2 regions of the Tsuneonella sp. CC-YZS046 genome follow, and region 2 is predicted to be linked to the other one. Evidence: riboswitches for the same ligand, from Rfam matches in the RefSeq annotation. Region 2 holds a riboswitch; the other holds the start of a gene.
The links. Region 2 has a riboswitch for cobalamin ahead of U8326_RS14745 (TonB-dependent receptor plug domain-containing protein). Riboswitches for the same ligand answer to the same signal wherever they lie in the genome.
Positions count from the first base shown of each region.

Region 1: another riboswitch for cobalamin. It lies ahead of U8326_RS07695 (TonB-dependent receptor plug domain-containing protein); the one in region 2 lies ahead of U8326_RS14745 (TonB-dependent receptor plug domain-containing protein).

Region 1 is NZ_CP141590.1:1,565,545-1,580,740, forward strand. It holds gene U8326_RS07685 (iron ABC transporter permease) at 1-895, opposite strand, end outside; gene U8326_RS07690 (ABC transporter substrate-binding protein) at 892-1,752, opposite strand; gene U8326_RS07695 (TonB-dependent receptor plug domain-containing protein) at 1,755-3,632, opposite strand; cobalamin riboswitch at 3,732-3,920, opposite strand; gene U8326_RS07700 (cell wall hydrolase) at 4,082-5,188, shown strand; gene U8326_RS07705 (hypothetical protein) at 5,326-5,658, shown strand; gene U8326_RS07710 (putative bifunctional diguanylate cyclase/phosphodiesterase) at 5,800-7,734, shown strand; gene mdh (malate dehydrogenase) at 8,044-9,006, shown strand; gene sucD (succinate--CoA ligase subunit alpha) at 9,030-9,920, shown strand; gene U8326_RS07725 (2-oxoglutarate dehydrogenase E1 component) at 10,005-12,845, shown strand; gene odhB (2-oxoglutarate dehydrogenase complex dihydrolipoyllysine-residue succinyltransferase) at 12,865-14,094, shown strand; gene lpdA (dihydrolipoyl dehydrogenase) at 14,105-15,196, shown strand, end outside.
Region 2 is NZ_CP141590.1:2,993,983-3,009,178, forward strand. It holds gene cobN (cobaltochelatase subunit CobN) at 1-1,156, opposite strand, end outside; gene cobW (cobalamin biosynthesis protein CobW) at 1,158-2,195, opposite strand; gene U8326_RS14725 (ABC transporter ATP-binding protein) at 2,192-3,007, opposite strand; gene U8326_RS14730 (iron ABC transporter permease) at 3,004-4,026, opposite strand; gene U8326_RS14735 (ABC transporter substrate-binding protein) at 4,023-4,865, opposite strand; gene U8326_RS14740 (DUF7676 family protein) at 4,865-5,422, opposite strand; gene U8326_RS14745 (TonB-dependent receptor plug domain-containing protein) at 5,481-7,406, opposite strand; cobalamin riboswitch at 7,625-7,878, opposite strand; gene U8326_RS14750 (YybH family protein) at 8,028-8,528, opposite strand; gene U8326_RS14755 (TonB-dependent receptor) at 8,751-11,588, shown strand; gene U8326_RS14760 (phytase) at 11,588-12,619, shown strand; gene U8326_RS14765 (YqgE/AlgH family protein) at 12,701-13,261, opposite strand; gene asnB (asparagine synthase (glutamine-hydrolyzing)) at 13,333-15,196, opposite strand, start outside.

The sequences.
Region 1 (15,196 bases), 1.4 Mb from region 2:
AGCTGAGGGCGATGCCGAGCCGCAGTTCGGTGACGAGCGGCAGGATGCGGCAGAGGCTGTCCGCCACCAGCACCAGCAAGGCCCCGGCCAGCGCGCTGGGCAGGATGAGGCTGGACGGGCGCCTGTCGGTCAGCGGACGAACCAGATGCGGGACGATCAGGCCGACGAAGCCGATGATCCCCGCCACCGCCACGCCCGCCCCCACCGTCAGCGCCACCCCCGCGATGAGCCAGGCCTGCAACCGCGGCAGATCGATCCCGAGGGAGCGCGCCGCCGCCTCGCCCAGGGTCAATGCGTCCAGCCCCCTGCCCGCCGCCGCCAGGCAGGCGATGCCCGCTACGGTCAGCGGCGCGGCCAGCCATACTTCCTGCCAGCCCCGGTCCGTCAGCGCCCCCATCAGCCAGGTCACGATCTCGCTCATCGCGAAGGCATTGGGCGCGAAGCTGATGATGAGCGACGTCAAGGTGCCGGAAAGGCTCGCGATCATCAGTCCGGCAAGCGTGAACAGGGCGATGCCGCCCGTGCGCCCGGCAATCGCCGCCAGCAGCGCCATCGCGCCCGCAGCCCCCGCCAGAGCGAAGAGCGGCAAGGCCCAGGGATGGATCGCCAGCCCCAGCGCCAAGCTGACAACCGCGCCCAGCGCCGCGCCGGGGCCGATGCCGAACAGGCCCGGATCGGCCAGCGGATTGCGCAGATAGCCCTGCATCGCGGCGCCGGCCGCGCCCAGTCCGGCCCCCACCGCGATCGCGAGGAGCCCGCGCGGCATGCGCAATTCGAGCAGAATGACGGCGGCATTGGGCGTATCCGCCGGATCGAGCCAGATCCGCCCGGCCAGCAGGGAAAGCGGCAGCACGGCGGCCAGCAGCAGCGCGAGGATCAGGCTGAGCCGGTTCATCCCGCGACCTCCGCCTGAGTCCCACCTGTGGCCATCGCCTGTCTTATCTCGCGCAGCCGTTCGGCGGCGCGGATGATGGTCGGCCCGCCGCAGAAGATGAGGCTGGGATCGAGCACATGGCGGCGCGTATCCGCCAGGCTTTCCAGCGCGGGATGTTGCAGCATCCTGTCCTCGCCGGTGCTGGAATCCCCCGCCGCCAGGATGAGGCGGGGCGGATCGGCCAGCATCTCCTCCAGCGGAAGGTAGTCGGCCTGGCGCAGCCCGCGCGCGGCGCTGTGGCTGGAAAAACCGGTCCGGCGCATGATGTCGGAAATCAGCGCGTCGGGACCGGGCACGATCCCGCCGGACTGCCATACCACCGCGGGAATGGCGGGCGAGCTTGCCGCTGGCGCCGCCCGGGCCAGCGCCCGCTCGATCCCTTGGACCAGCCGTTCTCCCCTTTCCGGATGGCCGGTGAGGCGCGCCAGCCCCCTGATCTGCTCGATGCTTTCCGGGACATCGTGCTCGATGGCGAAGCTCTCCACCCGGATGCCGAAGCGCTCCAGCGCGATCCGGGTCGCCGACGGCATGAAGGTGCCCGCCACCACCACATCGGGCTTGAGCGCGAGGATTTCCTCCACCGTGCCGCCCGTGGCCGGGAAGCGGCGGGCAACGCGCAGATCAATCGAGCTGGAGCGCGGATCATGGCTGTAATGCGAAATGGCAAGGATCTGCGATGGGTCCACCACATCCGCCAGGATCGCGTCGCTGCACGGGTTGAGCGAGACGATAGTGGGGTGCTCCCGCGGCTGCTCCGCCGGCCCGGGGCCAGTGCAGCCCGCCAGGGCGGCCAGCGCCGCCGCGAGAAGCGCCCGCATCGTCACATCTTCAGCCGCGCCCCGATATAGGCCGCACGCCCCTCGGTGTTGTAGCCGGATGCGATCACATAGCGTTCGTTCCAGACGTTCTCGACCCGGCCGAACAGCTCGACATTCTCGCTGACCGCGAAACTGGCCCGCACATCGCCAAGGGCATGGCTTTTCAGCCGGACGGTGTTCGCGGCATTGTCCCATGCCTTGCCCACGATCCGGATGTCGGCGCCGAGCGAAAGGCCGAAACCGCTCGTCCAGTCGATCGAGCCGGTGGCCATGTGCTTGGGCCTGCGCGCAAACTCATTGCCCTCGTTGATGTCGCCCGGCGTGCGGTTCTTCGTATCGGTGTAGCTGTAGACCAGCCCCGCGTAGAGGCCGGGAGCAATGGCAACGCCGCCCTCGACCTCGAAGCCTTCGGCCCGCGCCTTCGCCTGGTTGAAATAGAAGCCGAACGGCCGGGTATCGCAAAGCGGATCGGTGCCGGAGAAGCAGCTGAAGAAGTCGATCAGGTTGCGGGAATCCCGGCGGAACCCGGAGAGCGAGAAATACAGCGGATCGCCGCGCTGGCCGTAGGAGATGCCGGCGTCATAGCCCTTGCTCCGTTCCGGGGCGAGGCCCGGATTGCCGTATTGCGACAGCAGCTGATACAGCGTGGGGGCCTTGAAGCCTTCGCCATAGGAAGCGCGAATGCGCCAGTCCGGGGCAAATTCCAGCACGCCATTGGCCCCGAAGGTCCATTCGTCGCCGAATTCGGAATGATCGTCATAACGGACGCCCGCGGTCAGCGTCAGGGCCTGCCCGTAATAGCCGATCAGCGCATGGCCGCTGCTGGTTTCCGCCTTGCCGCTGTCGGGCGCGTTGGAAAAGCGGGTCCACTCGTGGTCGGCGCCGAAATCCAGCGCGAAATTGCCGGGCAGTTCCACCCGGCCCAGCAATTCGACCCGTTCGGAGCGGCCGTCGATGCTGTAGGGAAAGGACGGATCGTCCCCATCGCGCTGCGTGTCGGATAGGGCGAAACCCGCGTTCAGGGTCAGCCCGCCGGCCTGATAGAGCGCGCCGACCCGGCCGGACCAGACCCGCAGCTTCTCGGTCGCGTCGGTATCGGCGAAGGTATAATCCGGCGGCGGGAAGCCATCGAGATCGACCTTCCCTTCGACATAGCGGGCGCTGCCGGTCAAGGCGAGGGCGTCGGTGAGCTGATAGCTGGCCCGGCCCGCGATATTGTATTGGCGGTATCCATCGTCCTCGGCGCCGCCGGCCGCCGTGGAGAAACCCTGGGAATCGATGAAGCTGGCGGAAATCCCGGCCTCCAGCCGATCGTTCACCACCCCGGCGGCGGCAGTGGCCGTCACCTGCTCCTCCCCGCCATATTCGATGCTGGCGGAAACCCCGTTCTCCAGCCGGGTGGCGATGTTCATCACGCCGCCCATGGCCTGCGAGCCCCATACCACCGAGTTGGGGCCGCGCAGCAGTTCGATGCTCTCCACCGTCCCCGCCGCAAGCTGCGACACGTCGAATTCGCCATTGGCATTGGCCGGATCGTTGAGCCGCACCCCGTCCACCAGCACCAGGGTCTGCCCGGCGGATGCCCCGCGCACGCCCACCAGGGTGAGGCTGCCAAGCCCGCCATTGCGGGTGAAGGTGGTGCCGGGAAGACGGCGCAGGATACGGGTTATATCCGCACCCTGGACGGAAGCGATCTCATCCCTGCCGATGATCGTCACCGGCTGCCCGGTATGGTCGATCGACTGGGGCAGGCCGGTGGCCGTCACCGTGATATCGGGGCGGGAGGAAGTATCCGGAACGGCATCCGAGGGATGGTCCTGCGCCCATGCGGGCTGGGCCATGGAAAGGAATGTCCCGAGAAAATAGAGTGACTTGCGCATTGAACCTCCTGCCTTGAACGAAACGTCGTTCCTGGCGAGAGGCTGGCGCATGTCAGACGCCATCCCGGATCGCTGCCATCGGTACACCCCGCCCGGCGGCTTGAACGACCATCGACGGGCAGGTCTCCTGGCTCCCGGATCATCGCGCCGAGACAGCCTTCCCAACCCTGAGGCCAGTGGCATTGGAGGCAAGGCGCTCCCCGGTCACAGTTGCGGGGGCAGCGCAGGAATCAGGCCTGCTTCCCTCTTAGGCCCGCCGAAGCGGACACCCGTGACATGCCCCGGCCCATATGCGCGCCGGGCAGCCGGTGCAAGAGCCGCATCATTAAGGCTTTTCGAGAGAGCTGTGCCGCTTCGGCACGGATCGAAATTACGGAGTGCTTCCGCTTCCGTCCCGGATTACGCGCCGAGGCGCGCCGTTCAGCGCAGATATGTATCCAGGGAATCGCGTGACAATTTCTGCTTCCATCCAAGACGAACGCCCCGGGGAATTTCGTGCCCGCTTCTCGCGGCGCGCGCGCCCTGCGGCCGCGCGCCAGCGGGTGAAGCATCGCGGCCGGCGTCTTGTCGCGCTGGCCGTGGCGGTGGCCGTCCCGGCCTTCGCCGCGCCGGGCGACTGGGCATTGCTGCAGGACGAAACCACCGCGGCGGCTGCCGCGATGCCCTTTGAAAAAGCCGGTGAAAGTTTCCCCGGCTCCGCCTTCTATTATCTGGCGGAAGATTCCCAGGCCCCGCTTCCGCAATTGCGCGATCCGCTGGCGCCCGGCGCGCATTGGGACAATGAAAATATCGACGCGCGCAGCCAGCAGGCAATCGCCGGCCCGGCCGCCATGCCGCTCGTCCCGCGCGGCACCGCCACCGATCAGGAGCGCGCCCTGCACTGCCTGACGCAGGCGATCTATTACGAAGCCGCCAGCGAATCCGACCCCGGGCAAAGAGCGGTGGCGCAGGTGGTGCTGAACCGCGTGGCCCATCCCGCCTATCCCGACACGGTCTGCGGCGTGGTGTATCAGGGCTCCACCCGCAAGACCGGCTGCCAGTTCACCTTCACCTGCGACGGCGCCCTGGCGCGGACTCCTTCCCGCTTCGGCTGGGATCGCGCGCGGGCCGTCGCGCAAGCCGCCCTTTCCGGTTCGGTCTATGCGCCGATCGGGCTGGCGACCCATTACCACACCATCGCCGTCCATCCCTACTGGGCCGACAGCCTGACCCAGGTGGGCATCATCGGGGCGCATATCTTCTACCGCTTCGGCGGCGCGGCGGGCCGGCCCGCCGCATTCCGCAACGTCTATTTCGGCGCCGAACCCGCGGCATCCGCATTGCTGCGCCCTGACGCTGCCGATGTGCCCGCTCCCGATCCGGCCGCATTTGCGCAGGCCGCATCCACCGCCGTCGTATCCAGGGAAAGCATTTCCAATCAATCCATTGCGCCGGACTATACAGAAGCAGTCCGAAGCCGTGGCGGCGAGAATCTCTACGCCGGATCGAACCTGCCCACTGCCGGAAGCGTCCGGCCCGAATATGCGCGCAGCGGCGAATGGATCGTAAAGCCGTGAATCACTGGGTGCCGGAGCTGCTCGCGGGAACAGGGTTAACGCCAGAGGCGGTTTTCGAAACCAAGACTCCAAAGAAAGGATTAGCCAAGCCCCGCTACACTGGCGCTCCCCACGGTATACCCGAAAACGGAGCCCCAATGACGATTCATTTCGCCGCGGCGCGGAACAGCAGGTTCATGCCCTCCACCCGGTTCGCCGCCAGAGCGGCGTTCTCGATTGCGGCGAATGACAATCATCCGGATGAGAACGCCGAGCAGCTGCTGCACACCGCCTTGCGCTATTTCGCGCGGCACGGGCTCGGCGCGGCCAAGCAGGCGCGGGACGAAGCGAAGGAAGCCTTCTTTTCCAACGATCGCCAATCCTATGACCGCTGGATGTCGATCTGCCGGACCCTGGACAAATGCGTTGCCCGCCAGCTGGCCCGGGAAGTGATCGAAGGCGGCCTGGGCGACGGCAACGGCCGGGGCTGAACGGCATCGCATTCGCCGGCCTCGGGCCCATCCAGTCCGGCATATCACCATCGTCGCCGTTAGCGCGCTCTTAACCAATCGGTGACGCTTTCCCGGTAAATGCTCCCTGGGAACTCTCTCAGGAGCAGACCTATTCAAAGGTTGCGGCGCATATTCAATGGCCTGAACGGCACGGACGCGATCGACGATCGGGTCCGGCGCCTGATGGTGGATACGCTCTATTCGCAGCCGCGCAGCCTCGTGATCGGCGCGATCTGCGGGATTTCGACCAGCGGCATCGGCGCCTATGTCAGCAACGATCCCTGGCTCATCTACGGCTGCGTCGCGCTCACGATCATCGCGATCGCGCGCGTCACCAACGCGCTCTGGCTGGCGCGCAACCGCAACGAACAGAATGCCAGGCGGCTCGAACAGCTCTACGAAGTGGGCGCGTTCAGCTACGCCCTCACCGTCGGCGTGCTCGCGGCGTTCGCGATCGCGCGGCATGTCGAAGTCGAGATCCTGATCCTGCTGGTGGCGAACGCGATCATCTATGGCGTGGGCATTTCCGCGCGCAATGCGGGCCGGCCCTTCATCGCCATCGGGCAATTGTTCCTTTCGCTGATTCCGCTGATCTCGCTCGCCAGCTTCAATGCCCTGATCGACCTCAACCTCGCCTATCTGGCCCTCGCCGTGGCGCTGGTACTGGTGCTGCCGGCAATGATGGAGATCACCGCGAATGTGAACGACGCGCTGAGGAAGTCCGTGGCCGAGGCGGAAACCAGCGCGCGGCTCGCCGAGCGAATGCAGGTCCTTGCCCGGACCGACATCGTCACGGGGCTGGCCAACCGGGCCGGCCTCAATTACGAGCTAGCCGAGAAATTCATGACTCTGCCCGACGATCACCGGCTGGCGCTGCTGTGGATCGACCTCGACCGCTTCAAGGAAGTCAACGACACCCTCGGCCATCCCGTGGGCGACAAGCTGCTGGCGGAGGTCGCCAGGCGGCTTCGCAACTCGGTTCCGCAGGACGCGACCGTCGCGCGCTTCGGCGGCGACGAATTCATCGTCGCCTGCGACCTGAATACCAGGCTGGAGTGCGAGGAACTGGCCGGACGGATTCTCGACGAGATCACGCGCCCCTTCCGGATCGATGGAGATCGCCTGGAGATCGGCGCATCCATGGGCATCGCCGTGCTGCCCGAAGACGGCGCCGACGTAGATACATTGATGCAGAGCGCCGACCTGGCGCTGTATCACGCCAAGGTCAGCGGCAGGCGGCAGGCCAGCTTCTTCACGGCATCCATGACTCGCGACCTGGTTCGCCGCCGCGAGATCGAGGCGGAGCTGCGCGGCGCGATCCAGCGCAACGAATTGTCGGTCTTCTTCCAGCCGATCGTCGATCTGGAAACCGGCCGCATTCGGACCTTCGAGGCGCTGGTGCGCTGGTTCCACCCGGAAAAGGGAGAGCTTCGCCCGGACGAATTCATTCCGGTGGCGGAGGAAACCGGCCTCATCATCACGCTGGGCAACTGGATCACCGGCCAGGCGGCGCGCGCCTGCGCGCAGTGGCCCGAGGACGTCACGGTGGCCGTCAATCTTTCGCCGCTGCAGATCAAGGCGCCCGGCGCGGCCCTGGGCATCCTCAATGCGCTCAAGGATGCGCGGCTCGACCCGAGGCGGCTGGAGCTGGAAGTCACCGAAAGTCTGTTCCTGGACGACGACAGCCACACGACCCAGTTCATGGAAGAGCTGTCCTCGATCGGCATCCGCTTCGCGCTGGACGATTTCGGCACCGGCTTCTCGTCTCTGGGCTATATCAACAAGCTGCCCTTCAAGAAGATCAAGGTCGACCGCAGCTTCGTGTCCGGCGCCAATGTCGGGCGCAAGAGCGACGCCATCCTCCGGGCCGTCGCCGGGATGGGCTCCACCCTCGAACTCGACATCGTCGCCGAGGGGCTCGAGACGATCGAGCAGGTCCGCGCGGTCCGCAATGCGGGATGCACCCTCGGCCAGGGCTATTACTTCAGCCGCGCCGTTCCGGACTACCTTGCCTCGATGCTGCTGGTGAAGGAGCGGGAGAAGGACGCCGCGTGACCCGGCCGACCCGGCGCCGCTCGCGGGATATTCCTTTCCGTCGCCGGCAGCTTTATGCGTAGCCGCAACACAGGAAAATTGCCCGTTCCCGCCCGCCCACAGGCCCGGAAAAAGGGTTTTCCCACGCCCTTATAGATATTGCGAACCATTATCTTAAAATAGTTGGAAACCTCTTGCTTTGGCGGTTGCAATCGGGTCCGGGCGAGCCTAGGGCAACCCCGTCCATCGGCGCCTTCCCCACTGCGGGACGTGGGGTTGTGCCATTTGCCAGCCGCCAGCTCCCGCAAAAGGGAAGGAATTCGTCGACTTATGGCTCGCAAGAAGATTGCCCTCATCGGCGCCGGCAACATCGGCGGCACCTTGGCCCACCTCGCGGCGCAGAAGGAACTGGGTGACATCGTCCTGTTCGACGTGGTCGAAGGCGTTCCTCAGGGCAAGGCGCTCGACCTGTCGCAATGCGGCCCGATCGAAGGCTTCGACGCCAACATCACCGGCACCAACGATTACAAGGACATCGCGGGCGCGGACGTCATCATCGTCACCGCCGGCGTGGCCCGCAAGCCGGGCATGAGCCGCGACGATCTGCTCGGCATCAACCTCAAGGTGATGAAGTCGGTAGGCGAAGGCATCAAGGAAAATGCCCCGGACGCCTTCGTGATCTGCATCACCAACCCGCTGGACGCGATGGTCTGGGCGCTGCGCGAATTCTCCGGCCTGCCCCACAACAAGGTCGTCGGCATGGCCGGCGTGCTCGATTCCGCCCGCTTCTCGACCTTCCTCGCCTGGGAATTCGGCGTCTCGATCCGCGACGTGAACACCTTCGTGCTGGGCGGCCATGGCGACACCATGGTTCCCGTGGTGCGCTATTCCACCGTCAACGGCATCCCTGTGCCCGATCTCATCAAGATGGGCCTCTCCACCCAGGAGAAGATCGACGCCATCGTGCAGCGCACCCGTTCGGGCGGCGGCGAGATCGTGGGCCTGCTGAAGACCGGCTCGGCGTTCTATGCACCGGCCACATCCGGCATCGCCATGGCCGAAGCCTATCTGAACGACCAGAAGCGCATCCTGCCCTGCGCCGCCTATGTCGACGGCCCCTATGGCGTCGACGGGCTTTATGTCGGCGTGCCGGTGCAGATCGGCGCCAATGGCGTGGAAAAGGTCATCGAGATCGAACTGGACGATGCCGACAAGGCCGGCCTCCAGGTTTCGGTCGACGCGGTCAAGGAACTGCTCGACGCCTGCAAGGGCATCGACGGCTCGCTGGCCTGATCCCCCCGTCCCAGGAGTTTTCCATGTCCATTCTCGTCGACAAGAACACCAAAGTCATCACCCAGGGGATGACCGGCGCCACCGGCACCTTCCACACCGAACAGGCGCTCGCCTACGGCACCAGGATGGTTGGGGGTGTGACTCCCGGCAAGGGCGGCACCACCCATATCGGCCTGCCCAACTTCAACACCGTTGCCGAAGCCAAGGCTGCGACCGGCGCCACCGCCAGCTGCATCTACGTTCCGCCGCCATTCGCCGCGGATTCGATCCTGGAAGCGATCGACGCGGAGATGGAACTGATCGTCGCCATCACCGAAGGCATCCCTGTGCTGGACATGATCCGCGTGAAGCGCGCGCTTTCCGGTTCCAAGTCGCGCCTGATCGGCCCGAACTGCCCCGGCGTGCTGACGCCCGAGGAATGCAAGATCGGCATCATGCCCGGCTCCATCTTCAAGAAGGGCTCGGTCGGCGTCGTCAGCCGTTCCGGCACCCTGACTTATGAAGCCGTGTTCCAGACCACCAACATCGGCCTGGGCCAGACCACGGCCGTGGGCATCGGCGGCGACCCCGTCAACGGCACCAACTTCATCGACGTGCTGGAGCTTTTCCTGGCCGATGACGACACCAAGTCGATCATCATGATCGGCGAAATCGGTGGCTCGGCCGAAGAGGAAGCCGCGCAATTCCTCAAGGATGAGGCGAAGCGCGGCCGCAAGAAGCCGATGGTGGGCTTCATTGCCGGCCGCACCGCTCCTCCGGGCCGCCGCATGGGCCATGCCGGCGCCATCGTGTCCGGCGGCCAGGGCGGCGCCGAGGACAAGATCGCGGCGATGGAAGAGGCAGGCATCCGCGTGTCCCCCAGCCCCAGCGAACTGGGCACCACACTGGATGCGCTGCTGAAGGAAATCGCCTGACCGGGCATGGCCGGCGCTCCGCAAGGGCGCCGGCCGCCGGTCGGGAATGGGAATGCGAATAGCCGGTGATTGAAGGTGACCCCGATGGGTAACGAATTGCACGATTTTCTTCCCGACCAGGCACAGGACGGCCCGCAACCCGGCCCAAGCTGGCAGAACCCGCGCTGGCCGCTGAGCGAAACCTCCGCGGGCGACGACCTCACCCCCGCGCTCGACCCCACCGCAATCGCCGCCACCATCCGCAAGGCATCGGCCAAGGCCGGCGCGCCGCTGGATGATGCCGCGATCGAGACGGCGGCCGCGGATTCGATCCGCGCCATGATGCTGATCCGGACCTATCGGGTGCGGGGCCATCTGGCCGCGGATCTCGATCCGCTGGGCCTCAGCCATCGCGAACTGCCCGCCGACCTGACCCCTGAATATAACGGATTTTCAGACGAGGCGCTCGACCGCAAGGTCTATCTCGGCGGAAGCCTGGGCCTGCAATGGACCACCGTGCGCGAGCTGGTCGAAATCCTGCGCGCGAATTATTGCGGCAAGGTCGGCCTGGAATACATGCACATCTCGGATGTGGACGAACGGCGCTTCCTGCAGGACCGCATGGAAGGCGCGGACAAGTCGATCGACTTCACCGCCATCGGCAAGAAGGCGATCCTGTCCGCCGTGATCCGTGGCGAGGAATATGAGAAATTCCTCGGCAAGAAATATGTCGGCACCAAGCGCTTCGGCCTGGACGGCGGCGAATCCATGATTCCCGCGCTGGAAGCCGTCATCAAATACGGCGGCCAGTATGGAGTGCGCGAGATCGTCTACGGCATGGCCCATCGCGGCCGCCTCAACGTGCTCGCCAATGTGATGGCCAAGCCCTACCGGGTCATCTTCCACGAATTTTCGGGCGGCTCCGCCAATCCGGACGATGTCGGCGGCTCGGGCGACGTGAAGTATCACCTCGGCACCAGCACCGACCGCGAGTTCGACGGCATCAAGGTGCATATGAGCCTGGTGCCCAACCCCTCCCACCTCGAAACGGTGGACCCGGTGGTGCTGGGCAAGGTGCGCGCGCAGCAGGCGTTCCGCGAGGATCTGGGCAAGCACGAGCAGGTGCTGCCCGTGCTCATCCATGGCGACGCGGCCTTCGCCGGCCAGGGCATCGTCTGGGAATGCCTCGGCTTCTCGGGCGTGCGCGGCTACAATACCGGCGGCTGCATCCACTTCGTCATCAACAACCAGATCGGCTTCACCACCAGCCCGCAATTCGCGCGCTCATCCCCCTATCCATCCGACGTCGCCAAGGGCATTCAGGCCCCGATCCTGCACGTCAATGGCGATGATCCGGAAGCCGTTACCTTCGCCTGCAAGCTGGCGATCGACTATCGCCAGACCTTCCGCCGCGACATCGTGATCGACATGTGGTGCTACCGCCGCTTCGGCCACAATGAAGGCGACGAGCCGAGCTTCACCCAGCCGCTGATGTATGAGCGAATCCGCCAGCATCCCCGGGTCAGCGAGATCTACGGGAACAGGCTGCTTGCCCAAGGCGTGATCGAGCCGGATTTCGCCGAAGCCTCCCGCGCGGAGTTCAACGATCTTCTCGAACAGGAGTTCGAGGCGGCCAAGAGCTACAAGCCCAATGCGGTGGACTGGTTCGCCGGGCGCTGGAGCGGGCTGCACAAGCCCGCCGATCCGGAAACGGCGCGGCGCAACGTCCACACCGGCATCGAGGAAAAGCTGTTCGAGAGCCTGGGCCGCACCTTGACCACGGTTCCCGAAGATCTCGAGATCCACAGGACATTGCGCCGCGTCATCGACGCCAAGCGCGCGATGTTCGAGAACGGCAAGGATTTCGACTGGGCGACGGCGGAAGCGCTGGCGTTCGGCTCGCTGCTGTCGGAAGGCTACAATGTCCGCCTGTCGGGGCAGGATTCCGGGCGCGGCACCTTCAGCCAGCGCCATGCCGTGTGGATCGACCAGAAGGACGAGCGCAAGTTCATCCCGCTGTGCACGCTCCCGCACGGCCGGTTCGAAGTCTACGACAGCCCGCTTTCGGAATATGGCGTGCTGGGCTTCGAATATGGCTATGCGCTGGCGGACCCGAAATCGCTGGTATGCTGGGAAGCGCAATTCGGCGACTTCGCCAATGGCGCGCAGATCGTGATCGACCAGTATATCGCGGCCGGCGAGGCCAAATGGCTGCGCGCCAACGGCCTCGTGCTGCTGCTGCCGCATGGCTACGAAGGCCAGGGGCCAGAACATAGCTCGGCTCGCCTGGAGCGCTTCCTGCAGCTTTGCGCGAACGACAATATCCAGGTCTGCAACATCACTCTTCCGGCCAACTACTTCCACGTTCTGCGCCGGCAGATGCTTCGCCCGTTCCGCAAGCCGCTGGTCATCATGACGCCGAAATCCCTTCTGCGTCACCCCATGGCCCGGTCGGAAACGCAGGAATTCCTGGGCGAAAGCCACTTCCGCCGGATCGTGTCCGATACGAGGGAGATCGACGACCGGGATGTCCGGCGCCTTGTGCTGTGTTCGGGCAAGGTCGCCTACGATCTTATCGAAGCGCGCGACAATGCCGATCTCAAGGATATTTCGATCATCCGGCTGGAGCAGCTCTACCCGTTCCCGGGTGAACCGCTTGCCCAGCGCCTCGCGCGGATGACCAATCTGGAAGAAGTGGTATGGTGCCAGGAGGAACCGCGCAACAACGGCGCCTGGTTCTTCGTGGAAAGCCAGATCGAGCAGGCGCTGGCCGTTGCGAACGGCAAGGTGGCGCGCCCTCGCTATTCGGGACGCGCGCCATCGGCTTCGCCGGCCACCGGCTTCGCGACCCGTCATGCCCACGAACAGGCGGCCCTGGTCGCCGATGCCCTCGGCCTTTCCGTGCGCGGTGAAATCCGCCGCAAGGAAGCCAAGAACAAGCGCTGATCCTCAAAGGTAATCGCAAATGTCCAGCGAAGTAAAAGTCCCCACGCTCGGTGAATCGGTCACAGAGGCCACGATCGGCGAATGGCTCAAGAAGCCAGGCGAGGCAGTCGCTCTCGACGAGCCTGTCGCCAGCCTGGAAACGGACAAGGTGGCGGTGGAAGTTCCCGCTCCGGTCGCCGGGGTCATGGGCGAATACAGGTTCGCGGTGGGCGACACCGTGGAAGTGGGCACGATCATCGCCATGATCGAGGATGGGATTCCCGCCGCCGGCGCGGAGCCGGTGACGGAGCGGACCCAGCCGCCGATCGAACCCGCTTCCCGCTCGATGCCCCCGGCCGCTGCCGAAGCATCGGATTCCGCCACCACCCTCTCCCCCGCGGTTCGCCGCGCCGTGCTGGAGCATGGCATCGATCCTTCGGTCGTGAAGGGAACGGGCAAGGATGGCCGCCTGACCAAGGAAGACGTGCTGGCCGCCGCCCAGGCCAAGAAATCGGACGACGCGCCGGCAACCGTCGCGGCTGAAAGCCCGGCTGCGGCCCAGGGCAGCGGACGGGGCGAGGAACGGGTCAAGATGACCCGGCTGCGGCAGACCATCGCCAAGCGGCTCAAGAGCGCGCAGGATACCGCCGCGCTGCTGACCACCTTCAACGATGTCGACATGTCGGCGGTGATCGCCGCCCGCAATCAGTACAAGGACCTGTTCGAGAAGAAGCATGGGGTGAGGCTGGGCTTCATGGGCTTCTTCGCCAAGGCGGCCTGCCTCGCCTTGAAGGACATCCCCGCCGTCAATGCCCAGATCGACGGCGAAGAGATTGTCTATCACAACTATGTGGACATCTCCGTCGCCGTTTCGGCGCCCAACGGCCTGGTCGTTCCGGTGGTGCGGGATGCGGACAAGCTGTCTTTCGCGGGCATCGAGAAGGCGATCGCCGAATATGGCGCCAAGGCCCGCGAGGGAACCCTGACGATGGAAGACATGAAGGGCGGCACCTTCACCATCTCCAATGGCGGGGTGTTCGGTTCGCTGATGTCCACGCCGATCATCAACCCGCCGCAATCCGCCGTGCTCGGCCTTCACCGTATCGAGGACCGCCCGGTGGTGGTGGGTGGAGAGATCGTCATCCGGCCGATGATGTATCTCGCGCTCAGCTATGACCATCGCCTGATCGACGGCCGCGAGGCGGTCACCGCGCTGAAGATCATCAAGGATGCGATCGAGGATCCGACGCGCCTGCTGATCGATCTCTGAGGAGTTGGGAATGGCTGACTACGATTACGACGTCCTCGTCATCGGCGCCGGTCCGGGCGGCTATGTCGCGGCGATCCGCGCGGCGCAGCTTGGGCTGAAGACGGCCTGCGCGGAAAGCCGCGAGACTTTGGGCGGCACCTGCCTCAACGTCGGCTGCATTCCCTCGAAAGCCCTGCTGCATGGCTCCGAATTGTTCGAGGAAGCGGCCCATGGCACGCTGGCCAAGTTCGGCGTCAGGACAGGCAAGGTCGAGCTGGATCTCGGCACGCTCCAGGGCGAGAAGGCGACCGCGGTCAAGGAACTGACCGGCGGCATCGAATATCTGTTCAAGAAGAACAAGGTCACCTGGCTCAAGGGCAAGGCCGCGTTCAAGGACGCGCATAGCGTGGATGTGGCGGGCGAAACGGTGACGGCGAAGAATATCGTCATCGCCACCGGCTCTTCCGTCACTCCCCTGCCGGGCGTGGAAGTGGACAACGCCAAGGGGATCGTCGTCGATTCCACCGGCGCGCTGGCTCTGGACCGGGTGCCGAACCATCTCGTCGTCATCGGCGGCGGGGTGATCGGCCTGGAACTCGGCTCGGTCTGGCGCAGGCTCGGCGCGAAGGTCACGGTGGTCGAATACCTCGACCAGCTCCTGCCCGGGATGGACGGCGAAATCCGCAAGGAAGCAGGCAAGCTGTTCAAGAAGCAGGGCCTGGAACTCAGGCTTTCGACCAAGGTCACCGGCGCAGCCGTGAAGGGCAAGATAGCCACGCTGACCATCGAACCGGCTGCCGGCGGCGACGCGGAAACGCTGGAAGCCGATTGCGTGCTGGTGGCGATCGGCCGCCGTCCGAACACCGAAGGGCTGGGCCTGGAAGCGATCGGACTGGAAACCAATCAGCGCGGCCAGATCGAAACCGATCATGATTTCCGCACGCGGGTGGATGGCGTGTGGGCCATCGGCGACGTGATTCCCGGCCCGATGCTGGCGCACAAGGCGGAAGACGAAGGCATCGCCGTGGCCGAGAATATCGCCGGCCAGCACGGCATCGTGAACCATGCCGTGATCCCCAGCGTGGTCTATACCATGCCGGAGATCGCCGGTGTCGGCCTGACC
Region 2 (15,196 bases):
GCACCAGCGCGATCCGGCGTTGGGAGGCAGGTGTGCGGCGCAGCCGCGCCCAGTTCGCGGCGAGGTCGGCAACGAAGGCGAGGCGATCCGCCAGGACGCGCGGCACCACGATGCCGCATTCGGTGAGGGGGTCGAACCGCTCGGCGGCCTTGAAGGCAACCGCGCGCGTGAACAGGCGGCCATCCACTTCCGGCAGGGCGATGTTCATGGCGAGATCGCGCGCGCCAAGGCCGCGCGGGCTCTGGCTCCATGCGCTTTCCTCGATCCCGGCGAAGACGGTCTGCAGGATCGGGCAGTCCGCCTGCTCCAGCACGGAAGGGATGCGCGCCTCGCCGGAGGACGATGCGGCGAAGGAGGTGGCGTTGACGATGATATCCGGCCCGATTTCGCGCAGCGAACTGCCCAGCCAGTCGATCGCGAAGGGTTCCCGCAAGGCGCGGACATGGACGGCCGCCACGTTGAATCCCCGCGCTTGCAGTGCCGTCATCATGGCATCCACCGCGTCCAGCGTGCCGGCGACCAGCAATGCGCGGTAGAATACCAGCAGGGCGACAGGCTGCCGGGGCCGCCAGCCGGCACGGATATCGGCCAGGGTGGGCCGTTCCCTGCCGGGCAGATACAGCCCGGCGTCGGCAACCGGCAGGGGATCGTCCGCCCGCCCGCAATCCCGCCCGATCAGGCTGGCGGCGGTGCGCAGGAAGCTGACCGCGTTGGGCACGCCGCCCTGCCTGACATAATCCCGCAGGCGGGCGAGAATATCCGTGGGCAGGGTGGAAGCGCGGGCGAGGGCCGGGTCTTCCTCCCGCCCGTTCTCCAGCGCGGCGAAGGCGATCCCCCGTTCCCGCGCGGTCGCGGCGATCTCGTCTATCCCGTAAGGCCAGTAGGATTTTCCCCCCAGCAGCACCACGCAGACGAACTTCGCGTGCGTAATCACCTTCTCGACGTAGAGATCGACCGAATAGGGGTGGCGGAGGTGGAGGAGATTGGCGAGGCGGACGCTTGGTGCGCCATCGCCCATCTGCGCCGCGGCGCGCGCGAAACAGGCAAGCTCGCTGTCGGCCACGGTCAGGATCACGATCTCGCCCGGCGACTGGGCGAGATCCACCGCCTCGTCCCCGTTGGATATCGTTCCCGGCGTAGCCGACAGCAGGTGCATGTCAGCCCAGCATTTCCGCCAGCCCCGTTTCGATCGCCCCGCGGTCCAGCCCTTTCTGGCCGATGACGACGAGCTGCGTGCGGCGCGGCTCTTGCGCGCTCCACGCCCGGTCGAAATGATGCTGGATGCGCGGCCCTACCCCTTGCAGGACGAGGCGGCCGGGCTTGCCCGACAGCGCGACCATGCCCTTCACCCGCAGGATGTCGTGAGAGGCGATCAACTCGCCCAGCCGCCCGAGCAAGGCGTCGAGTTCGCCCACTTCCCCGCCGCGCACCACGAAGCTGTCGAAATCGTCATGATCGTGATCGTCGTCTTCCGCGTCATGGTGGGAAGGGCGGGCTTCCAGATCGTCTTCCGCCCCGGCGAGCAGGCCCAGCAGCGCGGCGGGATCGATCGCGCCATGATCGGCCCGGACCAGCTTCACGCCCTCGCGGGTTTCCTTCGCCAGATCGGCTTCGAGCCGGGCCAGCGTGCCCTCGTCCACCAGATCGGTCTTGTTGAGGATGACCATGTCGGCGCAGGCAAGCTGGTCCTCGAACAGTTCCTCCAGCGGGCTGTCATGATCGAGATTGGGATCGGCCGCCCGCGCCGCCGCCAGCGCCGCCTCGTCGGCCGCAAAGCGTCCGGCGGCCACGGCATCGGCGTCGATCAGCGCGACCACCCCATCCACCGTGGCGCGGGTGCGGATGTCGGGCCACTGGAACGCCTTCACCAGCGGCTTGGGCAGCGCGAGGCCCGATGTCTCGATGATGATGTGCTCGGGCGGGTTCGGCCGGTCGAGCAGCTTCTGCATGGTCGGCAGGAAATCGTCCGCCACGGTGCAGCAGATGCAGCCATTGGCCAGTTCCACGATGTCCCCTTCCGGGCAGGCTTCGTCGTTGCAGCCTTTCACCAGCTCGCCGTCCACCCCGACATCGCCGAACTCGTTGATGACCAGCGCCAGCCTGCGCCCTTTGGCATTGCGCAGCAGGTGGCGGATCAGCGTGGTCTTGCCCGCGCCGAGGAAGCCGGTGATGACGGTTGCCGGGACTTTGCTCATGCCTCTTCTCCTTTGTGTGAGGGATGGGATGCGTGGTCCCGCAGGGCCTGCCAGGGGATCACGAAACGCTCCAATTCATGCGCGCCGTGATGGCCGGACACGCGATAATGCCGCGCGAGGCCCGGCGGCGAGAGCACGTCATGCGGCGGTCCGTCCGCCACCAGCCGCCCTTCGTGCAGCATAATGAGCCGGTCGCAGAAGCGGGAGGCGAGCGCGAGATCGTGCAGCACCGCGATCACCAGCGCGCCACGCTCTGCCTCTTCGCGCAGCAGGCCCATGATCCGCAGCGCATGGCGCGGATCGAGCGCGCCGACCGGCTCGTCCGCGATCAGGATCGGCGCTTCGACCGCCAGCGCGCGAGCCAGCAGCACGCGGGCGCGTTCGCCGCCGGAGAGCGATTGCACGTCCCGGTCCGCCATGGAGGTCAGGTCCGCCCGGGCAAGCGCGCGCTCGATCGCCGCTTCATCCGCCGGGGAGAGGGTACCGAAACGGCCGAGATAAGGCCCTCGGCCCAGCGCCACGGTCGCACGCGCGGCAAGCGGCCAATGCACCGCGTCGCCCTGCGGCAGATAGGCGATCAGCCGCGCGGCATCGCGGCGGGCCATGGCGGAGAGCGGCACGCCGTCCACCGCGACTATCCCTGCGCTTGGCGGCAGCAGGCCCGCGATGGCCCGCCCCAGGGTCGATTTTCCCGCGCCATTGGGGCCGACCAGCCCCAGCAGCGTGCCGCCATCGGCCGTGAAGCCGATGTCCCGCAGCACCGGACGGCGCCCGATCGGAACCGAGAGATGGTCGAGCGAAAGGCGGGTCATGCCAATTGCCGCCGCAGATGGAGGACGAGATAGAGGAAGAACGGCGTGCCGAGCAGCGAGGTCAGTACGCCGAGCTGGAGTTCGGGGCCGACCGCGATCAGCCGCACGACGATATCCGCCGCCAGCACCAGCGCGCCGCCGCCGATGATGCTGGGCAGGACGATCCGGCTGGGCACCTGGCCCACCAGCGGGCGGATCAGATGCGGCATCATCAGCCCCACGAAGCCGACCGAGCCGGTCACCGCCACGCCCGCGCCCACGGCCAGGCTGGTGCCGGTGATCGCCATCGCCCGCAGCCTTGGCGTATTGAGGCCGAGGCTGCGCGCCGCATCCTCGCCCAGCGCCAGCAGGTCGAGCGAAGGCGCGGCGGCGAGCAGGATGACAAGGCCGATCAGGATGAACGGAGCGGCCAGCCGCACTTCGGCGAAAGTGCGGTCCTTCACCGATCCCAGCAGCCACATCGCGATCTCGCTGACTGCCCAGGGATTGGTGGAAAGGTTCATCGCCAGCGAAGTGAGCGCGATCGATATGCCACTGATCCCCGAGCCGACGAGGATCAGCGTCAGCGTGCTGCCGCTGTCCTTCGCCACATAGAGCAGGATCACGGTGGCGAGCCCGGCGCCGATCATCGCGCAGGCCGGCAGCCACAGCGGCACGATGCCGGCGAGGCCGAAATAGATCGCGATCACCGCGCCGAGGCTCGCCGCGCCGGAAATGCCGAGCGTGGTCGGCTCGGCCAGCGGATTGTGCAGCAGCCCCTGCAGCACCGCGCCCGCGCCGCCCAGCGAGGCGCCCAGCAGCACGGCGAGCAGCATGCGGGGCATACGCAGTTCCTGCACGATGATCCCGCTCGCCGGATCGGCCAGCCCGAAAGCGGCCTTGACGAGGCGCGGCAGCGGGATGGGGACATAGCCGATCGTCAGTGAGCCAAGCATCAGCAGGACGAGAACAAGCGAGAGGATACCGCACAAGGCGGCGGTTCCGATGCGGGGAACGGCTGATCCGGGGCCCTGGGTCATTTGCGGTTCTTTCCGGGAAGCCGGCGGCGTTCGGCGGCGAGCTGTTCCACCGCCTCCACCAGCAGCGGGCTGCCGCAGTTCCAGTATTTGCCGTGGACGTTGAGCACCGGCCGCGTGCGCGCCTTGCCCCAGAGCACCGGATTGCGGCGCAGGGTCGCCGACGCGCGCGTGCTGGTGTCGAAATAGCTTACGGCGAACATGTCGGGCGGATCGAGCACCACGCGTTCGACCGGCACGCCTTCCCACAGCGGCGGTCCCCATTCGCGCTGGAGATTGCGGAACCCGGCCGCGGTGAGCGAAATATCGACGAAGGTGCCCGCCCCGGCCCCGCCGCCGTCGGGGCGGTAATAGATCACGGTCGGCCAGTCGGAGCGGGGCGCGGCCGCGCGCGCGCGGGTAAGCCGGGCGCGCATGTCGGCGATCACCGCTTCGCCACGGGGCCGTTGGCCGAGCGCCTGGGCGATCTCGCGCGTCATCTGCTCGACCTCTGCCCATTCATTGGCGAGCGGAACCTGCACCACCTTCACGCCAAAGCGGGCAAGGGCTTCGGCGCTGCGCTGGTCCATCGCATCGCTGACCAGCAGCAGCTTCGCGCCGGAGGCGATGATCTCCTCGGCCGCTCCGCGATTGGCGGGAAAGCCGCGCGCTCGCCCGGCATAGAAGGAAAGCGGGCCGGTGGCCTGGGCGGACACGGACGCGATCTGCGCCCGGTCGCCCAGCATCAGCAGCATCTGGTCGGCGCACAGGCCGAAGGACGCAGCACGGGGCAGCGGGCGCGCGGCCGAGGCGGGCACGGCGGCGAAAGCCGCCGCCGTCATGAAGGCCAGCGCCCGGCGCATCACCGGAAGCCCTTGCCCAACGTATCGCGCCCGTCGGGATCGTGCCCGGCATAGGTCTTCAAGGTGTGGTGCCACAGCGCGAGGCGGCTCCAGTCGGGCGTATCGGCCAGCCCGTCCTCATCGGTCAGGAACGGGTTGGGGAAATAGATGCTGAGGGTGGATTCCCCCTTGCCGTTCTCCACCCGCAGCGACCAGGTGACGGGATCGCCATGCTTGTCCATTCCGCGCACCAGCTCGCATTTGCCGGGGCGGCGGTGGGCCACGATTTCCGGCTCCGCCCTGGATTCCCCGATGCAGAGGTGGAAATGGCCGCCCCGGCCCCAATGGACCGTGAAATAGCCGTCGCCGACATTGATGGATTTCGGCGGTCCCGGGCAACGCAGCTCATAGGCTCCGCCCTGGATCATCGGGCCGAAGGTCAGTTCGGCCCAGTGGTTTTCGAACAGGTCGCGGAACAGGGTTTCGAGGAAATCCTCGTCCAGCGGGAGCGCCCAGATTTCGGTCTTCAGCCTGCCGTCCTCGTGCCGTTCCTCGATCTTCGCGATCTTGGCCATCATGTTTCTCCTTGGAAAAAACAGGGCGGCGCCAGTTTCAGCGCCGCCCTGCCGAAGACATTCAGAAGCTCTGCCGGATTCCTGCGTAGAAACTCAGCCCCGCCGTGCCGTAACCGGCTTCGGTTTGGTATTTTTCATCGAGGAGATTTTCGATGCGGCCCGTAAGTTCGGTTTTCTCGAAAAGATTCAACCGCCCGGCGAGCGTTATCACGACAGGATTGTCCAGCTTCACTATCTGCGAAGGGAATGTGCTGAAGTCGGTGTCGAGCGTGTCGCTCCAATAGCTGGCCGTGAGGTTCAGATTGGCGCGCTCGTTGAGGAAGGTGTAATTCATATTGCCCGAGATGTAGTGCCGGGGGCGATTTTGCAGCCGTTCACCTGTCGCGGCCCTCACCTGGTTGTTGGTGTAGGCCACCCGAACGCTGAGCGCTTCGTTCGGATTCCAGGCGAGCGAGGCTTCGACGCCCTTCGATCGCGTCCTTCCTGGAACGTTGAAATAATTGGGTTCCGGGTCGCCGAAGCCGATGAAGTTGATCTTGTTCCTGGTGTCGATCTGGAAATAGACGACTTCGAGCTGCAGCGTATCGTCGGCGAGCTTCTGCTCGATGCCGAGATCCCAGCTCTTGCTGGTCTCGGGTTTGAGGTTGATGTTGCCGAACAGCGGATCGCCGCAGCAGCGGCCATATAGCTCGAACAGGCTGGGCGCCCTGAAACCTGTCGAATAGCTGCCCTTCAGCTTCGTTCCGGTGGCGGCGATATTGTAGGCAGCCGTGCCGCGATAGGTATCGAATGTCCCGAATGTCTCATGGTCGTCGATGCGAACACCCGCCGACAGATACAGCGATTCGAACAGGCCCAGCTGATAAAGCGCGTAGAACCCGTTGTTCCTCACGGAAATGCGATCGGAAACCGCGTCGCTCCGCATGCGATCGTTCTTGGTTTCAGCGCCGAAGACGAGCACGTTGTCGGCGTCGATGGCATAGGAGCCCTGGAAGTCGAACTTGGTTCGGTCGCCGTAGTAGAAATAGGAATCGGCCCCGTTATCGAAGCCTTCCCGCTCGTTACGGGCATAGGAAGCACCGAACTCGCCCCGCAGCGCCCCATCCAGCAGGCTGAAGCCGGTGGAAAGACGCCCCGAATATTGGAGGAAGTCATCGCCGACGTCGGGGTCGTCGCAGTATGGGCCGCCGCAGGCGTCATAATTCAACGTGCCTTCGGCGTAGCGATAGACCGCCTTTGCATACCAATCGTCCGAAAATTGATAGTCGAAACGGCCGCTGCTGGAGAAATTCTTGTATTTTTCGCCTTCGGAATTGCCGGGAAGGTTTTCGTCGGCGGCGGAGAAGCCGTCGGTGTGCAGATATTGCAAGTCGACCGAGTAACCGAAGCGATCATTCGCCAGGCCGCCCCGGATCTGACCGCCCAGCAGATAGGTGCCGTAGCTGCCGCCTTCGCCGAATATCGAACCTGTCAGGGGGCCTGAGCCGCGCTTCGAGACGATATTGATGACGCCCCCGATCGCTTCGCTGCCGTACAGCACGCTCTGAGAGCCGCGCAGCACTTCGATGCGTTCGATGTTGGTGGCGAGAAGCTGGGAGAAATCGAAGGCCGTCTGGCTGCGGCTGGGATCGGAAACCTCGACGCCATCGATCAGGACGAATGTGCCTTCAGGATTCTGGCCGCGCAATTTCAGGCTGGAATCGGTTCCGCGCGCACCGAACTGGGCAACGGAAAGGCCGGGCGTCGTTTGCAAGGCGTCCAGCACGAAACGAGTCTGCCGGTTTTCAAGCTCCTTCGCGGTGATCACCGTGATGGAGGAACCGATCTTGCCGATGTCCGTCGGAACACGGGTCGCGGTGACCACTATGTCGCTGCCATCCGGTTCGGCATTGCCGGCGGAGGCGGCGCTGTCTGTGGCCGTGTCCGCCAGCGCGGGCGTGGCGGTCGCCATGGCCGACAATGAGACGAGATAGATTATTTTCTTCATGGGTTAACCCCCCTGGCGCCAGAGCAACTGGCGGCGGGGGCGAACCGGCGCGTTCGCGATCAGGCCGGTGCGGGCACCAGCCAGGCGAACGAACGGCCGGCCAGCGCAGGCGGGCGGGCGCATATCGCCCACGCAGCGCATGACCGTGCGGCCCCAGCCGCATTGGTTCGTCGCTCAGACGGAGGTTTACCGTGCCATGGCCATCCCCTGGACCGCGGCAAGAGCGACCATGCGCCGGCAGGTCTCCTGGCTCGCGGGTCATAGCTTGATGCACGGCCTTCCCAAGCCCGCATGTTTCAGCAACCGGCCCAGTGGCTGTTTCCCCGCCCCTTATCGTTGGGGGGAAACGATGTGCATCGCGCTCGCCGCTTACAGTTGCAGGGACAGCCTCGGATTCGGATCGGCCGAAAAGCCTTTCCTCACCGCGTTCCCGAATTAAGCCCTCTCGGGCACCGGCGCGATCATGAAAGCGGGCAAGCCCGCCTTCGCAGGCGCACATAAGCCAAATTCAAAAGGAAGCCAATCCTTCATTGCAATGCATCCATCTCTCGCCAGCGCTGGACGATTTCAGACGCATCCGGCCGGCTTCGCCGCGCCTGCTCAACAGGCGGGCCAGTGCTGTCAGGGGCTATCGGGGCCGGTGGCGCGGATGTTGAAGTCGGAAACTATTTTCCAATCCGCCGTTCCAATTTTCTGCCAGACGGTCTGGTTCTTCCCGACGATCGTGGCCGGTTGGCCGTTGGCCTGGGTGTAGGTGTTGGCGAAATCGCCGGTTGTGACCGCAAGGTCGCCACTTTCGGAAATCCATGCCTGGCTTGAGGTCATGTCATAAGCGAATGCGCTATCGTTCAGCATGATTTTGAAGGCCTTGCCTATCGCGTCAAGGCCGACCAGCGGGTCGGAGCCTGGCACGACCAGCGTCGCATCCGGCGCATACCGGCTGATCGCCTCGTCCACGTTCCGCGCGCTCATGGCGGCAAGTTGCTCCTGCTCGGCCTGGCGGACCGCGCTCAGAGTCACGCTGGGGCTGTTCGCACCCGCCCCGGCTTCGTCGGCCTTTTTGTCCGAGCAGGAACCGAGCAGCACCAGCAATGCGACGAGGAAAATAGAGGCACGAGTCATGACAAACCTCTGAAAGCTGTCGCCAGCTTACCACAGGAATGCGACCGATGCAGCCATCTGTGCCGGGCGAGCGAATCCCGGGCTGGCCGCCAATCTTCCAGCCCCGATCTTCCGGCGCTGCCAGTGTAACCGAATTGTCACGGCTCTTTCATCAACCCATCACATGCTTGCTGCAGGGGCGCCCTCGAAGACGCGTAAAATCGCCAAACGAGGGAAATCGACATGACCTATTCGCGTGCCTGCCGCCGCCGCATTCTGCTTGCCGCCGCACTTGCCGGCGGCTCCATGCTGGCGACCCCAGCCCTGGCCGGAGAAGTCGCCGGTTCGGTCATGGATTCGTCCGGCACCATGGCGCTCAATTCCGCGCAATTGCGGATCGTCGAACTCAACCGCGTGACGGTCGCCGCTCGCGACGGCAGCTTTCGCTTCGTGGATGTTCCAGCCGGCAGCTATACGCTGGAAGCGCAGTATATCAGCGCGGACACGGTGCAGCAGACGATCGAGGTGCCGGTCAGTGGCGTAGTCACCGCGAATCTCGCGCTGGGCGGCGAAACCGCCAGCCAGATCCTGGTGCTGGGCCAGCAAGCCAACCTCGCCAGTTCCCTCTCGCGCCAGCGCTCGGCCGATGGCGTCGAAAGCGTGCTGACGCGCGATGGCGTAGGCCAGTTTCCCGATCAGAACGTGGCCGAATCGCTGCGCCGCCTGCCTGGCCTCAATATCCTCAACGACCAGGGCGAAGGCCGCTTCGTTTCGGTTCGCGGCCTCGACCCGGAACTCAACGCGGCTTCGATCAACGGCACGCGCATTCCCGCACCGGAAAGCGATGTCCGGTCCGTGGCGCTCGACGTGATCCCGGCCGAGTTGATCGAATCGATCGAGGTCAAGAAATCGCTGACCCCGGATATGGATGGAGACACCATCGGCGCGTCGATCGAGATCAACACCACCAGCGCTTTCGATCGCAAGAAGGATCTGCTCTCGATCAAGCTCGAAGGCAGCTACAATGATTATTCCGAAGAGCTGACCCCCAAGGGCAGCCTGGATTTCTCGAAGAAGCTGAGCGACAATTTCGGCATTGCGGGCGGCTTCAGCTACTACAAGCGCAAGTTCGAAAGCGACAATATCGAGGCGGCGGACTGGGACGAGGTGGACGGCGCGGTCTTCGCCCGCGAGTTGCAGTATCGCGATTACGACGTGGCGCGCGAGCGCATCGGCGGCTCGCTGAGCTTCGACTGGCGCCCTTCCGACACCACCAAGCTCTATGCCCGCGGCCTTTACAGCCAGTTCGAGGATCAGGAATTCCGCGGCGACGTGATCTTCATCCTGGACGAGGACGAGATCGATCCGCGAGCGGGCAACGCCACTTCCGCATCCTTCGTGGATGAGGACGGCCGGATCGAAGTCCGCCGCCGGATGAAGGATCGCTTCGAACGCCAGCGGATCAAATCGGTGACCGTTGGCGGCGAAACCGAGGCAGGCCCCTGGAAGGCGACCTATTCCGGCTCGTGGTCGGAATCGAGCGAACGCGAGAACGGATCGATCGACCCGACCCGTTTTCGCGCCCGGTTCAATGACGATGGCGTCGGCCTCGATTTCGATTATTCGAACTCTCGCAAGCCGCTCTATTCCATCACCAGCGGCGCGGACCTGTTCCTCGATCCGTCGGAATACGGCTTCAACGAGCTGGAACGCACCACGCTTTCCAACTCGAAGGACCGCGAATATGTAGCGAAGGGCGACCTTTCGCGCGAATTCGCCACCGCGGGCGGCAGCTTCACCATTCAGGCGGGCGGCAAGGCTCGCTGGCGCAAGAAGTCATACGATCTCCAGGCGGACGTATATGACGATTACGACGGGGATTATTCCCTGGCCGACGTGCTGGGCAAGCAGACCTATCGTATCACGGATATTCTGCCGTTGCCGAGCCATCATGCCCCGACCGACTTCTTCTATGCCAATCAGGGCAATTTCGTCCTCAATCCGATCGACACCGCGATCAATTCGAATTCTTCCGACTATGCGGTGAAGGAAGACATCGTCGCGGGCTATCTGCTTGGCCGCTGGGACAGCGCGCAGTTGCGGATAATCGGCGGTGTCCGGATGGAGCGCACCAAGAACGACATCCGCGCGAAACTGACCCAATTCGTCGAGGAAGGCGAGGAATATGAAGGCGTGGAGCTGGATGAGGATACGGTGTTCGTATCGCCCAATCGCTTCACCCGTTCCTATACCGACTGGCTGCCAAGCCTGACCCTGCGTTATGAGCCGCAGCGCAATCTGGTTCTGCGCGCGGCGGGATACAAGAGCCTCGTCCGCCCCAAGCTTTCCAACCTCGCTCCGCGTTTCGAGCTGGACGAGGATCTCGAAGCGGTGGTCGGCAATCCGAACCTCAAGCCTTACAGTGCCTGGAACTTCGACGCATCGGTGGAATGGTATTTCGGCCAGAATTCGGCGCTGACCGGCGGGTTCTTCTGGAAGTCGATCAAGGATTTCGTGGTCGAGCAGCACATCTCGGAGCCGGGGACGATCTACGGCGTCGATTATGAGGAGCTGACCACCTACATCAATGGCGACAAGGCCAAGATCAAGGGCTTCGAACTGTCCTACAATCAGGTCTTCAGCTTCCTGCCCGCGCCGCTGGATGGGCTGCTGTTCAATGCCAACTACACCTATACCGACGCCAAGGGCACGGTGCTGAACGATGGCGACGTCACCGATCCGCGGCGGATTCCGCTGGCGGCGTCATCCAAGCACACCTTCAACATTGTGGTGGGCTATGAAAAGGGTCCGATCTCGCTGCGCGCGGCCGGAACCTATCGCAGCAAATATCTGGACGAGCTGGGCGGCGAGGCGGAAGAAGATCGCTATGTCGCCGATCATTTCCAGCTCGACCTCAGCGCCAAATATCGGATCACCGACGGCGTGCGCCTGTTCGCCGAATGGATCAACGTCACGGACGCACCCTACTTCGCCTACCAGAACTTCGCCGGCAGCCGTCGCCTGCTGCAATACGAAGAATATAGCTGGACGGCCAAGTTCGGCGTAATGGCGAACTTCTGATGCGCCTGCGGCGGAGTCCTCTTCTCGCCCCGGCCGTGCTTGCCGCGCTTGCGGCCGGGGGCTGCGCCACCGTCCCGATTACCGGCGATCCGGCGGTCGAGGTCTTCGCCACGGGCGAAACCGAGCCTGTCGGAACCGGCAACGCGGATGCGGCGGACGACCCGGCGATCTGGCGCAATCCGGAAAACCCGGCGGCGAGCCTGATCGTGGCGACGGACAAGAAGGCCGGCCTCCATGTCTACGACCTGTCGGGCAAGAGCCGGTTCTTCGATCCGGCCGGGCTGCTCAACAATGTCGATCTGGTCGATATGGTGGCGGCGGGCATCATCGTCGTCGCCAGCGACCGCAACGATCCGGCCCATGCGCAATTGCGGCTCTACCGGCTCGATCCGGCGACGCCCGCCCTGCAGCCGCTGGGCACCGTCGATGGGGGCGTCGGTGAAGGCTACGGCATCTGCCTGTGGCGCAAGGGCGACCGGCTGCACGCCTTTTCCGTGCTGAAGGACGGCACGGTCAACGAATATGCGCTGGATCTCGGCGCCGAGCCGCGTTCCACCCTGGTGCTGGCCCGCAAGCTGGCGACCCAGGCGGAAGGCTGCGTCGCCGATCCGCGCGACGGCACGCTCTATGTCGGCGAAGAGGATGTCGGCATCTGGCGGTTCCGCGAGGGGGACGCCAAGGGCGAGCTGGTGGCCCCGGTCGACAACCGCCAGCTGGTCGCCGATGTCGAAGGCCTGGCGCTCGTGACCGATGGGGATGGCGGCGGCTGGCTGGTTGCGTCCAGCCAGGGCGACAATGCCTTCGCCCGCTATCGCCTGCCGGACATGGCCCCCGCCGGCCGCTTCCGCGTGGCGGCGGGGCGCTTCGGCTCGACCGAGGAGACGGACGGCATCGCCTTGAGGGCCGGCGATTTCGGCCCGGATTATCCGGGCGGGCTGTTCATCGCGCAGGACGGGTTCAACGGATCGCAGGCCCAGAACTTCAAGCTGGTCCCCTGGCAGGCCATCGTGGATGCGCTTGGCCCGCGATGACTTTGCCCGAAATGATTCCGCCTGGGAGAATCCTGCCTGAGAGAATCATGATTGCCTGAATGAGGGCGCCGGCGGCGCGGCTCACGCGCTGCCGGTCGTGCTTGCGAGCAGGGCCGGCTCGATCCCTTCCGCCTTCCAGGTCTGCGTCCAGCGCTTTTGCGCCCTCGTATGGAACAGGATTTCCTGCCGCCCTTCGGCGGCGAACCAGCCATGGCGCTGCATTTCCCCGTCGAGCTGGCCCGGACCCCAGCCGGTATAGCCGAGCGCGATCAGCCATTGCGCCGGCCCTTCGCCCGCCGTGATCGCCTCCAGGATTTCCACCGATGCGGAAAAGGAGCAGAGCGAACCGACCTTGATCGTTTCCTCGCTGTCCCAGTCCTGCGAATGCAGGATGAAGCCGCGCCCCGGCTCGACCGGCCCGCCATGATGGACGGCGCAATCCGGCGCCTTGCCCCGGTCTATCCCGAGGTGCTCGAGCAGGCCGTGGAAACCGATATCGTTGCGTGTATGGCCTATGCCGATGCCGAGCGCGCCCTGAGCATCGTGCAGGCACATCGCGATCACCGCATGGTGGAAACGGGGATCGCCCATTCCCGGCATGGCCAGCAGCAACCGGCCGGCTAGATAGCTCGCCTCGCTCATGATCCATCTATACTACGCTGTAGCCAGGGCAAAAGCACTGGCCTCTTCCAACCGCCCATCGCGAGCGGCGATCAATTCGCGGGAGCTTCCCGCCTCCGGTCCGGCGTATCCGCCTGCTGGGCTCGCGCCTGCTGCCACCAGCAGCTGAACATCGCGATGGCGTAGAGTATCCGGCCATGATTGCGGAGGCCGGCCCGATGCTCGGCGAACAGGGCGTCCACCGCTTCCGGCCGCAGATAGCCGCTGTGCACCGCGCCGCTCTCGTGCCACGCTTCTTCGGCGAAGCTGCTGAAGTCGCCCCTGAACCATTCCCCGAAGGGAAGCTGGAAGCCGATCTTGCGCTTGGCGAAGGTGCCTTCGGGAAACCACGGCTCGATGGCCTTGCGCAGGGCATATTTGCCCACGTTGCCGCGCAGCTTCATCCGTGTCGGCATGGTCAGGGTCCAGTCCACGAAATCATGCGAGAGGAAAGGCACCCGCGCTTCCAGCGAATGGGCCATGCTGCCGCGATCCGAGCGATGCAGCAGGGAGCCGGGCATATGCACGGCGATATCGGCCAGCATGAATTGCTCCAGCGGGCTGAGCTTGCGCGCATCCGCCGACCCGAAATACTCCTGCTCGAGCCGCCTGAACCGGCCCGGCGCGTCCTGCCGGGCGAGGAAGCCCGGTTCATACAGGCGCGCGCGCACATCCGGCGTGGAAATCTGGGTGGCGGCGAAGAAGCGCTGGAAGCCGTTGTCGAGCGTGGCGGCATCGGAAAAGCGCCGGGCGTTCTGTTTCAGGTAGTTCCAGCGGGTCGAACCGGCCGGCAGCTTTTCGGCCAGCGCCAGCAGCGGGCCGAGCGCCTTGAGCGCGGGCTTCCATCGTGCCGCGAGCAGGGCCGTGCGCTGCCGCTTGTATCCCGCGAAGATCTCGTCCGATCCTTCGCCCGCCAGCACCACCTTGACGTGCTGCGCGGCCAGCTTCGACAAATGCCAGATCGGCACGGCTGCGGTGGCCGCGCATGGCTCGTCAAAGGCGGACTGGACGGCCGGCAGCAGGTCGCCTGCCATGGCGGGTTCCAGCGGCAGGACGATATGCTCGCATCCCAGATGCGCCGCGATCCGCCCGGCGGCGGCGGTCTCGTCGATCGAGGTGCCCGGAAAGCCCACTGTGAAGGCCTTGATCGGCTGGCTCGTCTCCCGGACCATCGCCGCCAGGATCGCGCTGGAATCGACGCCGCCCGAGAGGAAGGCGCCGACCGGCACGTCCGACAGCATATGCTTGCGGACGGTGTCCTGCAGGCGGCTGCGGGTTTCCTCGATCCATTCCGCTTCCGAGAGATCGTGGTGGGCATGGAAGCGGGGTTCCCAGAACGTGCGGATGCGCGCTTCCCCGGCGGGACCGATGCGCAGTACCTGGCCCGGCTCCAGCGTGCGCACCTGCCGGTAGATCGAGCGGGGCCGCTGGACATGGCCGAACATGAAGAAATCATGGGCGGCCCGTTCGTCCACGTCGAATTCATGCTCCGGCAGGACCAGCAGCGAACGGATCTCGGACGCGAAGGCGAGGCCGCCCCGCTGCTCGGTGATATAGAGCGGCTTGATGCCCAGCGGATCGCGGGCGAGGGTCAGGCTCCGTTCCGCCTTGTCCCAGATCGCCGCGGCATACATGCCCTGCAGGCGCAGCCAGGCATCGTCGCCCCAATGGACGAAGCTGGCGAGCAGGGTTTCCGTATCGCTATGGGTGGAGAAGGGGAAACCCGCCTGCTCCAGTTCGCGGCGCAATTCGGGGTGGTTGTAAATCTCGCCATTGAAGACGATCGCATAGCGCCCGTCGGCGGAGTGGATCGGCTGGTGCCCGCCCGCGATGTCGATGATGCTGAGCCGCCGCATGCCGAAGCCGAAATCGCCATCGGTCAGGATGCCGCTGTCGTCCGGGCCGCGATGAACGATC